One region of the Xenorhabdus aichiensis genome, then DNA from elsewhere that is predicted to be linked to it. Evidence: predicted binding sites of a transcription regulator. Region 1 holds the regulator's gene; each other region holds the start of a gene.
What was found. Region 1 encodes Fur, which represses iron uptake genes when iron is present. Its sites were predicted from a motif close to ATAATAATGAGAACNACTATCAA; they were not measured.
Positions count from the first base shown of each region.

Region 2: a site for Fur is predicted at 1,693-1,715, ahead of fepB (Fe2+-enterobactin ABC transporter substrate-binding protein). Genes of this name have one in related genera too.
Region 3: a site for Fur is predicted at 2,482-2,504, ahead of fes (enterochelin esterase). Genes of this name have one in related genera too.

Region 1 covers NZ_JAQRFO010000013.1:20,070-23,753, reverse strand. Annotated here, with positions in the region: gene PSI22_RS07970 (beta-N-acetylhexosaminidase) at 1-1,575, shown strand, start outside; gene fur (ferric iron uptake transcriptional regulator) at 1,696-2,145, opposite strand; gene fldA (flavodoxin FldA) at 2,326-2,859, opposite strand; gene ybfE (LexA regulated protein) at 3,033-3,320, opposite strand; gene PSI22_RS07950 (helix-turn-helix domain-containing protein) at 3,624-3,684, opposite strand, start outside.
Region 2 covers NZ_JAQRFO010000019.1:46,141-49,824, reverse strand. Annotated here, with positions in the region: partial or broken gene PSI22_RS10365 (IS701 family transposase) at 23-935, opposite strand; gene PSI22_RS10360 (hypothetical protein) at 1,391-1,687, opposite strand; gene fepB (Fe2+-enterobactin ABC transporter substrate-binding protein) at 1,850-2,896, shown strand; gene entS (enterobactin transporter EntS) at 2,930-3,684, opposite strand, start outside.
Region 3 covers NZ_JAQRFO010000019.1:30,931-34,614, reverse strand. Annotated here, with positions in the region: gene PSI22_RS10330 (non-ribosomal peptide synthetase) at 1-762, opposite strand, end outside; gene PSI22_RS10325 (MbtH family protein) at 803-1,045, opposite strand; gene fes (enterochelin esterase) at 1,084-2,370, opposite strand; gene PSI22_RS10315 (TonB-dependent siderophore receptor) at 2,685-3,684, shown strand, end outside.

The sequences.
Region 1 (3,684 bases):
AACAAATTCCATTTCCATTTGAGCGATGATGAAGGCTGGCGTCTGGAAATCCCCGGTCTGCCAGAGCTGACTGAAGTCGGGAGCAAACGCTGTCATGATCTGAGTGAAACTCAATGTTTGTTGCCGCAGTTAGGATCAGGGCCTGATAGCAATAATATGGGAAGTGGTTATTTTAGTCGTCAGGATTACATTGATATCTTGAAATATGCAAAAGCGCGCCAGATAGAAGTGATCCCCGAGATTGATACCCCTGCTCACGCTCGTGCAGCGGTCGTGTCGATGGAAGCCCGTTACAAAAATCTGATGGCGCAGGGGAAAGAGCAGGAGGCCAATGAATATCGCCTGCTTGACCCGACTGATACCACGAATGCGACATCAGTACAGCTCTACGATCGCCGCAGTTATTTAAATCCGTGTATGGATTCCTCCAAGCGGTTTATTGACAAAATTATCAGCGAAATCGCTTTAATGCACAAAGAAGCGGAATTACCGTTGAACACATGGCATTTTGGTGGTGATGAAGCGAAAAACATTCGTTTGGGAGCGGGGTATCAGGACAAAGATGGTCCAATCGAACCGGGTAAGGGGATCATCAACAAGAAAATAGAAGACAAACCGTGGGCAAAATCTCAGGCTTGCCAGAAAATGATAGCGCAGGGCATTGTTAAAGATGTTAGTGAACTTGACAGCCATTTTGCTATTGAAGTCAGCAAGATCGTCAACACTCATGGCATTGATACAATGCAGGCATGGCAGGATGGCTTGAAACATGTGAAGTCGGCAAAAGACTTCGCGACCAAGCATGTGGCAGTGAATTTCTGGGATACACTCTATTGGGGAGGCTATGACTCCGCCAATGATTGGGCGAATAAGGGCTATCGAGTGGTCGTTTCCAGCCCTGATTATGTCTACCTTGATATGCCGTATGAAGTTAGTCCGAAAGAGCGCGGCTACTATTGGGCAACTCGCTTCAATGATGAAGCAAAAATTTTCAGTTTTGCGCCGAACAATATGCCACAAAACGCTGAAACATCGGTGGATCGCGATGGCAACCGCTTCAATACTCAGAGCAACAAACATTGGCCGGGAGCTTATGGGCTGTCAGGGCAATCATGGAGCGAAACTGTGCGTACTGATGATCAGATGGAATATATGATTTACCCGCGCTTGTTGCCGTTGGCGGAACGTGCATGGCATCAGGCGAGTTGGGAACAGAATTATCAGCAGGGCAGGGAATATAAGGGCGGCGTAACACATTATGTTGATACCAATGCGCTCAACAATGACTGGATAGATTTTGCCAATTTGATGGGACAGCATGAGCTGGCGAAATTGGATAAAGCTAACATTGCGTATCGGTTGCCAGTACCTGGGGGAAGGATCGTATCCGGGACGTTGGAAGCTAATATCGCCTTGCCGGGGCTAGCGATCCAGTATTCGCTGGATGGCGGTAAAACATGGGAGATTTACGATGACAGGCAGCGCCCACATGTCAGCAGTAATGTGAAAGTGCGCTCTGTCAGTACTGATGGCAAGCGTTTTAGCCGAGATGAAGAAGTAAAAATCACGCTCTGATATTTCTTTTAAAAAGCAGCCTGCCGATTAGCTTGAGCTAATCGGCAGTAGCTTAATTAGACTAAATGAGACACAGAAGTGGATAATTGTCATAACTTCTTATTGTGTCGTGTTTTCTCATCATGAGTTTTCATCATGCATCGTGCTATCTTTGCGGCAATCACCAGCAGTACAGTGACCATACAAGTAGAGACTATGGTTTGACAGCTTGATCCCGTAACGTTCAGCGATATCTTTCTGGCGCTCTTCAATAAACTCATCACTGAACTCAATGACTTTACCGCAGTCAAGGCAAATCAGATGGTCATGGTGATGCTGTTGAGTGAGTTCAAAAACCGATTTACCGCCTTCAAAATTGTGGCGTGTGACAATGCCGGCATCATCGAACTGGTTCAACACGCGATAGACAGTGGCGAGGCCAATCTCTTCACCGATATCAATCAGTTTTTTGTAGAGATCTTCCGCACTGACATGATGGCATTCTGGATCCTGTAGCACTTCCAGAATTTTCAGGCGTGGAAGTGTTACTTTAAGTCCAGCATTTTTCAATGCTTTATTGTTGTCGGTCATGCGGATTCAGTCCTGTAACTTAGTAAGGTGAACTTATGATACTTGGGGGTATCGTGAGAGAATCATGATTCTGTTTCACGCTATAGATTATAGGCATGGATATTCTAAATGAAAACCACACCTATCCCGATATCATGACACATTATTGAGGAATTATCCCGTGAAAAGGAGCTTGGCTCCTTATACGCCAAGAATTTCTGACAGGCTCATCTCGGCCTTAATCTGCTGTACCCAAGTTTCAACGCGCTCATCCGTCAATTCTGGCTGGCGATCTTCATCGATAGCAAGGCCAATAAAATGGTTATCGTCGGCCATGCCTTTGGAGACTTCAAAGTGATATCCCTCGGTTGGCCAGTGACCTACGATAATGGCACCGAGAGGTTCAATGATATCGCGAATCGTACCCATACCATCACAGAAGTACTCTGCGTAATCTTCCTGATCGCCACAGCCGAACAGAGCGATGAGTTTGCCATCGAAATTGATCTCTCCCAGTGTCGGGAAGAAATCATCCCAGTCACACTGAGCTTCACCATAATACCAAGTCGGAATGCCGAGCAGCAGGATATCGAAAGCTTCAATATCTTCTTTGCTGCTTTTGGCAATATCGTGGACTTCAGCAACATCAGCACCGCCCAATTTTTTTTGGATCATTTTGGCAATGTTCTCTGTGTTGCCTGTATCGCTGCCGAAGAATATACCTATTAATGCCATAAAATGGGTTAACCTCTTATTTTAATTGTGTATTAAGCTATACACATCACGCTGAAATCAGCAGGAAAAATGTTAATTTTAATAAAATTAAAAGCGTTATTTTGACCAAACATCAATGACAAGTCTGTCAGATTTGTGTGGTAACGTCGTTTCATGCTGTCGAGTGAAAGCCGTTAATTAGTAAGGTGATTTTCTGCCAGTTGAGCTAATAACATTTGTTCAATCAGCTCGCTGCGGCTGATATTGCGCTCTTTTGCCAGATGGTTCAGTGCATCGACGGCATCTTCATTGAGCTTCAATTCCACCCGACGCAGTCCTTTGACTTTATCTCGGCGCAACTGGTTGCGTTTATTGATCCTAAGCTGCTCATCCCTGGACAGCGGATTCGTTTTCGGTCGCCCTGGCCTGCGTTCATCTGCGAACAAATCCAGTGTGGTGCGATCAGTTTGTTCTTTTGCCATAAATTCAATTGTAAAGGGCGTGGCCAATAGTATAGCGGGCAATGATACCTTAGCTGGGCGCGAGCCGCTACTGGTTGATGGGGGAGATGTCTGGCAGGAAGAGAGAGATATGGGGGAGTGGGTTATCTCAGGATATGCATTTAACTATTTACTTTCGAAATACATAATGATGTTTTTTTGTGATCTGAGATCTATCTTTTTTTGTGTTGACTGTATAGATGTCTCCCTACGTGCAGCGACCTGCAATCAAGGGACTATAAAAGCCCCTTGATTTGACAATTTTAAGATAATTAACTCAATTAATTACAATGCAATAGTTGGATTTTCAATTCCACATGCTCTGGCATAACGAGCCAGCGTATTG
Region 2 (3,684 bases), on a different contig from region 1:
CCGCTACACTGAGCGGAACCCGGCCTATCGGTGTTTTTTTCTCCTGTACCCGCAGAACCGTCAGGACTGCATGGGCCAGTAACGACAAGGTAATATGTCGGTGCCAACTCTGGCATCGCCGCACTTCGTCATGATCCAGCCCACATTCCCCTTTTGTCCCCGTTCCCGCTGACCGTATTTTCCAGTCAGCGGTGGTCAGGGTATCGGCAATACGCTCAGCACGGATATACTCTGGCCCTCGCCACCATAAGAGGGTATTGCAGGGAATAGCTAACACGAAGGGCTGGTATCGGGACTCCAGCCAGACTCTTAGACGACGGTCACGGCCATAAACTTCATCCGCGGTCACCCGGCGACAGGGAACGCCGGCATCCAATGTTCGTTCCAGCATCTGCCTGGCTAACTGGGGTTTCGTTGCAAAAGTGACGCTGGCGGGGATACCCGCAGCTTCACCGCGGGAACGGGCATCTGTCCACTGGCGAGGCAGGTATAATGCCCGGTCAACAAAGGCATGCCCTCCGTTGCCGGCGTAACAAAGAAATACGCCTATCTGGCTGTTTTCTATGCGTCCTGCTGTGTCACTATATTGGCGCTGTACCCCGGCAGAATGGCATCCATTTTTGATAAATCCGGTCTCATCAATGATGAGAACACCCTGCTCATCGCCCAAATGTTCAGTCACATAATCCCGCAGGATATCGCGGGCCATATCGACATCCCAATCAGCGCGTTCCAGCAAATATTGAATCCCATCGGGGGTACTTTCCCCCATCCATTCAGCTAGTTGCCAGCTATTCTTACGTTCAACATCACTGAGCAATCCCCCGAAGATAGGCGAGACTGCGTTGTCGTGGGCCGGTATAGTGAAATAAGGGCGCCAGACGGGCATGTAATGCCTGTGGCGCCTGTTCCCAGATTTTGGCAGGGGATGGCATGTGACACCGCCTTTTATTTAAGGAAGAAGAGCCTCATCATGGCACAATATGGATTACGGCTGTAATACTTAATCTCATTGTAAAATAATTCCCAGGCCTTTTTTATTTAGTCTAACTTGAGAACGATACAACTTAGATCATAATAAACGTTCAATTAGAAGTATGCAGAGATAATAAAAAGAAAACCAAAAAACGTAAAAATAGGAATGGTTAATGCGTGATGAATATTTCGAGCTCTTGGTTTTTCATAACAATAACAAGTAGCTTAAATTTAATAAAACATTTTCCGTTAAATTTTCCATTTATAATTAAAGATTGTTGGCATAAATAACTTAAATAGTAATTAATTTTAAAATAAAAAATTTAGATAAATACCTATTTAATAAGAAGGTCTATGTTTTTAAGCAATATATTCCCACGTAGCATGCTCCTCATTATTTTTGAAGGCTATTTTATTACTCGTTATGATTTTCCGGGGTGGGTTGTCCATGTATTCGCTTCATGGCAATCAGCCCTGTAAGAGCGATTAAAAAGGACATGCCAATAAAGGAGGAGAGCAAACCAATCATCGCAAACAGACCAGACAATAATCCTGATGCAGCTTCAGCAGTGTTGGCCAACGTTGAAAATGCACTAAAGCTCTTGCCGATATCCTCACTCCGGGAAAACGACTGAATGGTGGAAACCAGGGTGATATCAACATCGCAGTCCGCTATAGAATTAATGGGTAAGCCTCTGTAAAATATGATCATATTTAATAGTAATAATTCCCATTTTCATTTATGGTTGCGCTATGTGTCCCTTACTTCTGGATAGAATGTACTCTTTCCCTTTATTCAAATAGGTCGAATGAAAGTTTTGGGTATTTCCATGCCAGAATTCCATTTATGCTCTGATGATTAAGGAAATTAAAAATGCAGTGCAAATTTACTTTTTCCTATTACCGATTAATCACCGTTATTTTTGCTTTTATCGCACTAATCCTTACCAGTGGCTGTGATAAAAAATCGACAGAAGTTAAAGCCGGACATCCTCAACCTTCTGGGGAAACCACCAGCATGGCGGGCTGGCCACGAACCTTCGAAACAGTAAAAGGTCCTCTCACATTAACACAACCTCCTAAGCGTATTGTTTCTACCAGCGTGACGCTCAGTGGCACTTTGCTGGCTATCAATGCCCCTTTAATCGCTTCAGGCGCAACAGGCCCAAATACTGATGTGGCTGATAGCCAAGGCTTTTTTATTCAATGGGCCAAAGTTGCTTATGAACGAGGTGTAAAGCTTCTCTATATCAGTGAACCCAATGCCGAAGCTGTTGCGGCTATGGTGCCAGATCTGATTGTTATTTCAGCGACGGGAGGGGATTCAGCCATGAAACTGTATGAACAACTCTCAACCATTGCACCCATACTGGTTATTGATTATGGCGATAAGAGCTGGCAACAGCTTGCCCTGCAACTTGGGCAAATAACCGGGAATGAAGCTGGTGCCGGGGAAATCATCGCGCGCTTTGAGCAACGTTTGCAGAAAGTGAAACAAGATATCACCTTACCCCCGAATCCTGTTTCTGCATTTGTCTATTATGCTGATGGGAGAGGTGTCAATCTTTGGACGCCATCATCTGCGCAAGGGCAATTATTGCATCAATTAGGTTTTACACTCGCCACATTACCGACCAGCCTGAAAACAGAAACCAGTATGGGCAAACGTGAAGATATCATTCAGCTTTCTGCTGAAGGGTTAGCAGATGGTTTAAACGGCCAATCCTTTATGCTATTCGCTACCAATGACAGCACCATTCAAGCTGTGAATGCTAACTCTTTTTTACAGCACCTGCCTGCTGTCAGTACTCAACGCCTCTATGCGATGGGGCCGGATACTTTCCGCTTAGACTATTACAGTGCAAACAATATGCTTGATCGCATTGAACACTATTTCTCAAATCAAGAATTAAAAAATTAGGCGGTTCAAAAAACAAAGATTGCTGCATCATATTCACTTTTCAGAGGCACCGCCCTCTAATGATGCGGCATTATCATGCAGAGTAGAATGGCGCAGAGGTTTTACCAGTGCTGCAAGCAATAGACAGGTAATTGCCGCAAAAGAACCAAATGAAAGCGCCGTGATGAGAGGAGATAACAGACGTCCCATGACGCCTAATCCCAACGCTCCCATAGAATCACCGGTAACATCCTGTGCCGTGACAAAACTATTCACCCGCCCCAATAAGTGATCCGGTGTATGACTCTGGATGAGTGTAAACTGCAATAAGGAAGCAAAAGCATTCAGGTAGCCATAACACACCAATGCGAGTAATGCCGGGACAATATGCGTCATGACACCGAGCAGGGATAATGCGAGGAAAGAGCCCAGCGCAAAAATAATGAGCAGAAGACCGGGTCGGGCGCTTCGTCCTATCCAGCCACTGGTAAATGCTCCTAGCATGGCACCCAGAGGAACGGCTGAATACATCAAACCTGTCGCGGAAGGACCTTGGTGATAAACCTCTTGAGATAACGCAGGGAAAAGGATGCGAACTGCCCCCGCCATGCTGATCAACATACCGACTAATATCACACTGCCTACGATTTTATGCTGACAGACAAATCGTACACCACTCACTAACGCTCTGAGTGGATGCTCTTGCAGGGTTGACTGTGGCTTCATTTTTGGCAGCCTCACCAGTGGGATCAGTGTAGCCAAAGTCCCTGCTGCGGCAATGGCAAAGTTCCAGCCCGGCCCACTGGCAA
Region 3 (3,684 bases), on a different contig from region 1:
CTGAGCTGCCGGAAAATGACAGTGATAATATAAAGGCGAGGTGTTCCCCGAAGCAGCAATATCTTCAACTGAAAGAGAGACACAGGCACCCGGCTCACGGGAATATTCTTGCCAGAATGCCGCTGCCTTTGCTTTTGCCGGCGAACTTTGCCAATCCTGATATTCCTCCACCACCTGAGTAAAGGAACAGAAAGGAGTTTCAGCGGGCTGATGTCCAGTTTTCAGGGCGTTATAAATCTGAATAATCCGACGAGTCAGTGCATCAAAACTGAAACCATCCAGCATGAGATGATGAAAGCGTTGATACCAGAACCAGCGTTCAGGTTGCTCATCAATCTTCATTACCACCTGTCGGTACAGCGCACGTTCTCCATCTGCGGGTAATTCAGCCGAGAGATCCTCCTGCATCAATGTATGTGATGCTATTTCAGCCTGTTCAGCCGGCTCTCTGGAAAAATCAATCCATTCAGGGGCAATGACTTGCTGTGGGTCACAGTAAAGCGGGATCTGTTGTACCGGTATTCCATCTTCATTCAGGAAATATCGGGCATGGATCGTATCAGCTTCAGACAATCCCTGACGAAGAGCGGCATCAAATAATGGCTGGTCTAATATCCCTTTAATTTCAATATAATGTGCAATGGTAAATATGTTACGTGGGTTAGCGAGTTGATCGGCTATCCAAATCCCTGGCTGGGCAGCAACCAGTGGTAGCGTCAAATTTATTGTTTTAACCTCAACCTCTTGTAATCTACTGGACACGTGTATTTCCTTCTTGGCGCAAGCTAAATGACAAGGGTTATCAGTCCTGATTAACCAATTCTCGACTAACTAATAATTCACGCAAACGGGCAGGGCGCATATCTACCCAATGTTCTTCTATGTATGTAATACATGCTGCCCGCGAATCTGGCCCGGCAACCTGTTCCCAGCCAGCCGGCTGTTCCGCAAAAGCAGGCCAGAGGCTGTATTGCTGTTGAGCGTTGATCAGCACAAAGAAAGTCGCGTTATCATCATCAAAAGGGTTTTTTTGTTCCTGAGACATCTTTAGCTCTCGTTATATTTAGAGTTTCAGTTATTGTTTTATGCGTTTTCAGACAGTAACCAGCTAAGGCCATCAATCAACCCGCCACGCCAGCACAAAGAATCATGTCCGCCATTAAAAACACGATAACTCACGTGATATCCGGCATTTTTCAACGCTTCATACATTTGCTGGTTAACACCTTCGATATCATCTTCGCGGGAACCCGCCTCCTGAAAGATTTTCAATGAAGATGGGGTAACTTTTTGCTCAATAACCTGCTGTGTCAGCCAACCGGTTTGACGCTCAGATGACTTCATCATTTTGCTGTAGGGCCACCAGAAAGAGCCGGACTGAGTGAGTACACAGCCAAAGCGTTGCGGCCAATGCAGTGCCGCATAAAGTGCGGCCAGACCACCATAACTCTGGCCGGCGACAACCGTATTGCTGGGGGAATCGCTGAACGTGGCATGCTGTGCAGCAAGCGGCAAAAGTTCATCCTGAACCGCCAGCCAGAAATCTCTGTTGCAGGGTAATTCCTGCTCCCGTCGGGACATATCAATCACATCAATAAGTAGCCAGACGGCTCCCGGTATGTGCTGCTGTTCGGTAGCGGCTTCTAAGGCAGAAAAAATAGGGGTTCTTTCTGCCCAGTTTTGCCCATCCAGAAGAATGACCAGCGGGCGTGGTCTCTCCGTTTCCTCTCCCGTAGCGTAAAGCCAGATACGCCGCTGATTACCGAGGCGATGACTCTGCCAATTCAACAGAACAGGCTGTTGTGTATCCGACTGAACGAGACTATTTCTCCCGATTGATGCCCAAGCTGACTGTTCAGGAGCATAGGGCATATGAGCGGCCGATAAAGACATTCCAAGCCCATTACGATGACAGCCTTGTAAATTCAGAGGATCGGGAATAGACAGAGGAAAGAGTGAACACCACCATTCGCGTTGCTGTTGGTTACGCTGCTGTGTGTCGCCGTAAAAATCAGGGGGGCGATGGGCATGAGTGGCAGGAATCAGGCTGTAACTTCCTCTCCAGTTGTCATCAACCGTGACAGACCAATACCAAATGTCACTTTCGGGCAATCGTTGCAGACTTTGTGGCTGTGGACTGTGGTGATCTGTGATGCCGTTAATATCAATATAAACTCGGCGAATATCTGAATTCTGTTCATTTCCGGCAGGATCTCGCCAGAAAAACGCGAGTTGAACCTGATGCTCCGGCCTTGCTTCCACTAACGGAGTCCCTAAAGCTGCAATATGCTCCCACCATAATTCACTGCCAGCGTAAGATGCTGATAATAAATTACTTATAGTACCGGATGGCTGAAATGCTAATTTCATTCCCTTATCCTCTTCAAAATAATTGCCCCATCTAGTTGTTCCATTAATGCCCCTATCTGGCATAACAATTTATAACCACTCAGGTAAAGATAAATGGTTATCATTTGCTAAACAATATTGATTATCATTTTTATTTGCAATAGCATTAGGCGTCTTTTATGAGCGCAGTTTATCGATTGATGGAATCAATAAGGTCGTCGCAGAGGAGAATAGGACTGGAATCCTCTTATAGAGACTTAGGGAAAATAAGAGACATAATAATCTGATTATAAAGTAATTATTTCCAAGAAATCCTATTTTAAGAGATGAAATCTATGGTAATGCCCACGAAAAAAACGCTAAAAAATAAAACAACCAAAAGTTACAATAATAAAGTACCGTTAATATTAACTTCTGTATTATTTTTATCTCCTCACGCCGTAATAGCCGATGAAACGGCTAATGAGAAAGACACCATCATAGTCACCGCATCAACACAGGGCGGCTCCAGCGGCTTTATCGAATCAGAAAGTTCTGCGGGCACGAAAAGCGCTACACCACTGATAAAAACACCTCAGGCGATTACGGTAGTGAACCGTACACAAATAGAGGCTCAGGGCGCGACAACAGTGGCTGACGCTCTGAATTATTCCAGTGGTGTAGTCACTAACTATCGTGGTTCTTCCAACCGTAGTGATGAAGTCATTACACGTGGTTTCCGTTATGCGCCCAAATTTCTTGATGGACTGAGCTATGGTTTAAACGGCCAAGGGGCTACGGCAGGTCAGATCGATCCTTGGTTTTTGGAGCGTGTGGAACTCGTTCATGGGCCAGCATCCGTGCTATACGGCCAAGTCAGCCCCGGTGGGTTGGTTAGCATGACCAGCAAAAGACCGACGGCACAACCTATTCATAAAGTGCAGATGAAAGCCGGTAATCAGCGTCTTGGTGAGTTTGCCTTTGATTTTGGTGGGGCAGTACATGACGACATTCCTCTTTTCTATCGCTTGAATGGAATTCTCAGTACTCAACAGCAATTCGTCAAAGACTATAAAAAGGAGCGTATTGCAATTGCTCCGGCGCTGACATGGATACCGAACAGTGACACGACCTTTACGTTGCTGACCAGTTATCAATACGATCCTAAAATGGGATTCCGTAACTTTTACCCTAAAGTCGGGACTGTCACGCCTATCCCCAATGTGGGCTATATGCCCTATGATATGAATCTCAGTGAGCCTTCTTTTAATCAGGCCAGACGGGAGCAAACTTCTATCGGCTATATTCTTGAGCACGATATTAATGATATTTTCTCTTTCCAACAAACCTTACGTT